DNA from 2 places in the Pseudomonas sp. TZ252 genome. Region 1 is predicted to be linked to the other one. Evidence: riboswitches for the same ligand, from Rfam matches in the RefSeq annotation. Region 1 holds a riboswitch; the other holds the start of a gene.
What was found. Region 1 has a riboswitch for cobalamin ahead of ACYAF3_RS21735 (TonB-dependent receptor). Riboswitches for the same ligand answer to the same signal wherever they lie in the genome.

Region 1 (2,466 bases):
ACGAATGCTGGCCGGGCTTTTCCTGTTCCGTCGCATGATCCGCGCGCAGGCCGTTGTGGATCATGTGCAGGCCGAGCAGCACCAGCAGGACGAAGGCGATCCAGTGATCCCAGTCGGCGACGAACTGGCTGGCGGCCTGGCCAAGCAGCCAGCCGACCAGAGGGGTGATGGCCTCGATCACGCCGAAGATTATCCCGGTGCGCAGCGCCTCCGACAGGCGCGGCCGATCCAGGCTGGAGCCCTTGCCGATGGCCGCGGCGAAGGCATCGGTGGACATGGCGAAGGCGAGGAAGATCAGGGAAACGGGATTCACGCGGATACTCCAGCCGGGCATGAGTCAACGACATGACCCCGCGGCCCGGCTTCGGCGCAGGAATGTCGTTGGTCTCACCAATCCGGTTGGATGCGCTGGCCATGGCAGGTTGCCAAGAATGTTGACCAGCGCGCCGTCAACGGGTGACGGCAGGCTACTCCCCAAGGAAGGCCGGCAGCATAGCAGGCCGGCGTGAAGAAAATGTGATGACCCGGGAAGCTGCGCCAGGGCGTGGGGTCCGGCGAAGAAAGACTGCACAAGCGAATTGTTATAGTATAACATTTTATTCAATCCAGATCGTTCAAGGCTTGACTGGAAACGGTGCGGATGTTCCCATCCGGCCCGTTCCAGGTGCCTCCTGCCGCCGCGCAGGAGGTGAAACGGGAAGCCGGTGCGTCACTTCGGTGATCAGTCCGGCGCTGCCCCCGCAACGGTAAGCGAGCGAAATCCTCTTCAGGCCACTGTGCTCCGGCATGGGAAGGCGAGGATTTCACGACCCTCGCAAGCCCGGAGACCGGCCTGCAACGCCCTGTTGGCACACCCGCGGTGGGCGGGAGCGAGCCGGTTGTTCGAGGCGCTGTCGCGCCTGCGATTTCCTGCGCGTTCCGTCCTGCCCGGTCATGAGATGGAACGCCCATGCCCCGCTTCAGCCGTTTGCGCACCGAGCCTTTCGCCCTCGGCCTCTCCACCAGCCTGCTGCTGGTACCGCCCGCCCTCGCCGAAACCGAGGAAGCCGCCCTCGCCCTGCCCAGCCAGTTGGTCAGCGTTCGCCAGGATCCCGCCGAACTCGACCACATCGACCTCGCCACTCCGGTCAGTGCCGGTTCGCGCCTGGGCCTCAGCGCCCTGGACACCCCGGCGAGCACCAGCAGCATCAGCGGCGAGGAAGTTCGCCGACGCAACAACCCCAGCGTCCAGGCCGCCGTTACCCGCAGTCCCGGCATCAGCTTCATCGGCACCCCCGGAGATGGCGGTACCGGCCTCTCGGCGCGCGGCTTCAGCGGCCATGCGTCGGTGATGCAACTGTTCGACGGCACGCGCCTGTACACCGGCATGGGCACGGTGAACTTCCCCAGCGATCCGTGGATGGTCGAGCGCATCGACGTGATCCGCGGCCCGGCCTCGGTGCTGTACGGCGAAGGCGCCACCGGCGCGGTGATCAACGTGGTGCCGAAGAAGCCTTTCGCCGGCGAGATCCGCAACCACCTGCGCCTCGGCTACGGCTCCTACGACAACCGCCAGTTGGCCCTGGACAGCGGCGGCTCGCTGACCGACAGCCTCAGCTACCGGCTCAACCTGAACCAGCAGCAGAGCCACGGCTGGATCGACCGTGGCGACTCGCGCAACCTGGGCATCAGCGCGGCGCTGCGCTGGCAGGCCAGCGACGATCTGGCCTTCACCCTCGCCCACGACTATGGCGACCAGGAGCCGATGAACGACTTCGGCACCCCGCTGGTCGGCGGCAAGTACCACAAGCGCCTGCGCGAGAAGAACTACAACGTGCGCAACGACGTGCAGCGCTACAACGACCAGTGGACCCGCCTGACCAGCGACTGGAGCCTTTCCGACAACGTCACCGCGAGCAACCAGCTGTACTACATCAAGGCCCGCCGCCACTGGCGCAACGCCGAAACCTACGAATGGGACGTCCCGCGCGAAGAGCTGTTGCGCAGGGACTACCTGCGCATCAGCCACGAGCAGGAGCAGATCGGCGACCGCCAGACCTTCGCCTTCCAGCACGCCCTGTTCGGCCTCGACAGCCGCACCCTGGTCGGCGCCGAGTACAACCGCATCCGCTTCCGCCTGAGCAACAACTCGCCCTATACCGATGTCGGCGGCGACTACATCGACCCCTGGCATCCCGCGCCCGGCTACTTCGAAAGCCGCTCGCCCTACCGGCCGCACTCGCGCAGCCAGACCCGCACCTTCGCCCTGTTCGCCGAGAACCGCCTGCAGCTCAACGAGCGCCTGTCGCTGGTGACCGGGGTGCGCCGCGACCAGAACCATATCGACCGCGACGACCTGCGCGCCGGCACCCGCAGCGACCGCAGCCTGCAGGGCGGCAACTGGCGCGCCGGGCTGGTCTTCGCGCTGACCCCGGAACTGTCGCTGTACGGCCAGTACTCCACCAGCGAGGACGGCGTGAGCAACCT
Region 2 (2,466 bases), 1.9 Mb from region 1:
CACGGATGCGCGCTTCGTCGATGTTGAACGGCACATAAAGCCCCTGACGGGTTGTATAGGTGATCAGCGAGTCGATGTCCGTACGATAGGCATTCACCGCCCAGTGCCCCCAGTCGTGCGTACCGCTGAGACCGACCTCCAGGCTGCGCGAAGTCTCGGCGTCCAGGTCGGGATTGCCGTAGTCGGGGAGGTAGAGTTCGTTGAAGGTCGGCGCCTTGAACGCCGTCCCGTAGCTGACGGTGAAGCGCAGCGCGTCGCTCAGCGCGTAGCCCCAGGCGGCGCTGCCGGTGTCGTGCACGCCGAACTGCTGGTTGTCGTCGCGGCGCAGGCTCAGTTGCCAATCCTGGCGACCGTACCGGCCGAGGTACTGGGCGAACCAGCCTTTGTTCAGCCGCGAGTCGACGCTGAAGGCTTCGCTGCTGCTGATCTCGTCCTTCTGCCAGTCGTAGCCGAGGGTCAGCACATGGCCTTCGGCCAGGGTCAGGTCGTTCTGCCAGGACAGGCTGTCGCGACGGGTATCGAAGCGCGAGTAGAAACGGCCATCCTGATAGGCATCGGCCTTGTCCTCGCTGCGCCCTGCCTGGAGGGTCACCAGCCAGGGATCGAGCGGAGTGAAGCGGGCACGGCCGCCGACCAGGTTCTGCTCGCCGTCGGCGTTGGTATTGAAACCAGAGTTGCCGAGGACCTGGTCATAGTCGTTGTGCGACTTGGCCCTGACCAGGGTGCCGTCGAGTTCCAGGCCATTGTCGAAGCGATAGCCGCCGCGCAGGTTGCCGGACAGGTTGCGGTAGCCGTCTCGGTCTGGCTCATAGCCCGCAGTACCGGCGCGCTTGGTGTTGATCCCCGCCGTATCGAAGCTGCTCACCCCGAGGCTGTACCAGCCGTTGCCGGCGCCGCCGCTGACCCCGGCGCTGCCCTCCAGGGTCTGATGGGTGCCGTAACCGGCGGAGAAGAACGGCTTGGCGCCCTGGCCGTCGCCGCGCCGGGTGAAGATCTGGATCACCCCGCCGATGGCCTCCGAGCCGTACAGGCTGGAACGCGGCCCGCGGACCACCTCGATGCGCTCGATCAGCTCCACCGGCAAGTCCTGGAACGCGGTGAGGCCAGCGCTGGCCGAGCCGACCTTGATGCCGTCGATCAGCACCAGCACATGGTCGGACTCGGTGCCGCGCAGGAACAGCGTGGTGTTCTTGCCGAAACCGCCGTTGTTCGCCAGCGACACGCCGGGTACCTGGCGCAACAGCTCCGGCACGCTGCGCGCCTGGCTGCGCTCGATATCCTCGCGGTCGATGACGCTCACCGCCGCCAGGCTCTGGGAAGCGGTCTGGGCGGTACGGGTGGCGGTCACCACCTGGTCGGCAAGGCTGACCGGTTCGGCCAGGCTCAGGGAAGACGCGCCGCACAGCGCCACGGCTGCCGGGGTCAGGAAAACTCTGTTCATGCTCTGCGCTGCTCCGTCGCTCTCACCCGCGCGACCTGGGTTGAGGCAGACGGAGGACGAAGCGACGGCAGGAGACGTCCGACAGCGCCCTCCGCGATGCCGTGGGTGCGTCAGGCCGGTCTCCGGGCTCGCGAGCGAAGCGCTGGACGCTTCCAGCCGCGCCTTCCCATGCCGGAGCACAGTGGTCATCGAGCGGCTGTCTGATTCGCCTACCGTTGCGGGGGCAGCGCTGGCCTGGTTCCGACGGAACGCACCAGCTTCCCTGTTTCACCCCTTGCGGGGCACCTGTCGCAAGGCGCGCAGCTTAGTGGTTCGGGGCTTGCGCGGTCAATGTGGCCGGCCACCGCAGAACTAGCGCCCGGCTCCGGGGAGCGGGTCCGCGCGCAGCGCCGTCCCGGCCGGAGCATGGCTGCGGCACCACTGCCGCCAGGTGGCCTGCAACTGCACCAGCGCGGCGCCGGCCAGCTCGCCGCGTTCGCTGCCGGCCAGCGGGCTGGCGGCCAGGGCCTTGAGCAGGCGCGCGGTCGGCGGGTCGAGGGCGTGTTCACGCTCAGCCCGCGGGCCATCGCCCAGCAGCGCCAGGCGCAGGCGCCGCAGGTAGCGGTCGCGGGCCTGCGCCAGGGACGCCGGGACCTCCTCCAGGCACTGCCGCAGGTAGAGCAGCTCGTCGCCGAAGTCGAGTCCCATCAGGCCGTCCGACCAGGGCTGGCGGCGCCCCTCCGGCAAACGGTCGTAGCGCTGCGCCAGGCGGATCAGGCGATCCGCGGTGCGCCCGCCGAACCAGGCCTCGGCCTGCGCCGGCGAGCGCAGGGTGAGCCGCGCCAGGTCGCCGAGGGTGGCCTGCAGCATGCGCCGGTAATGGCGTTCGCCCGGCCGCAGGCTGACCAGGTTGAACACCAGCACGGCGAAGGCCACCCCGAGCACCGTCGACAGGGCGTTGTTGAGGAAGTGCGCGAGGTCGTAGCTCATGCTGTTGCTCGGCGCGACGTTCTTCACGAAGAAGATGCAGAACGGCGAGGCGATCC

Region 2: linked by a shared signal. The riboswitch ahead of btuB (TonB-dependent vitamin B12 receptor) and the one ahead of ACYAF3_RS21735 (TonB-dependent receptor) in region 1 are both predicted to bind cobalamin.

Annotation. Positions count from the first base shown of each region.
Region 1 covers NZ_CM148566.1:4,684,972-4,687,437, reverse strand. The annotation lists gene mntP (manganese efflux pump MntP) at 1-313, opposite strand, end outside; yybP-ykoY riboswitch at 320-488, opposite strand; cobalamin riboswitch at 646-850, shown strand; gene ACYAF3_RS21735 (TonB-dependent receptor) at 950-2,466, shown strand, end outside.
Region 2 covers NZ_CM148566.1:154,099-156,564, forward strand. The annotation lists gene btuB (TonB-dependent vitamin B12 receptor) at 1-1,441, opposite strand, end outside; cobalamin riboswitch at 1,538-1,745, opposite strand; gene ACYAF3_RS00735 (FUSC family protein) at 1,793-2,466, opposite strand, start outside.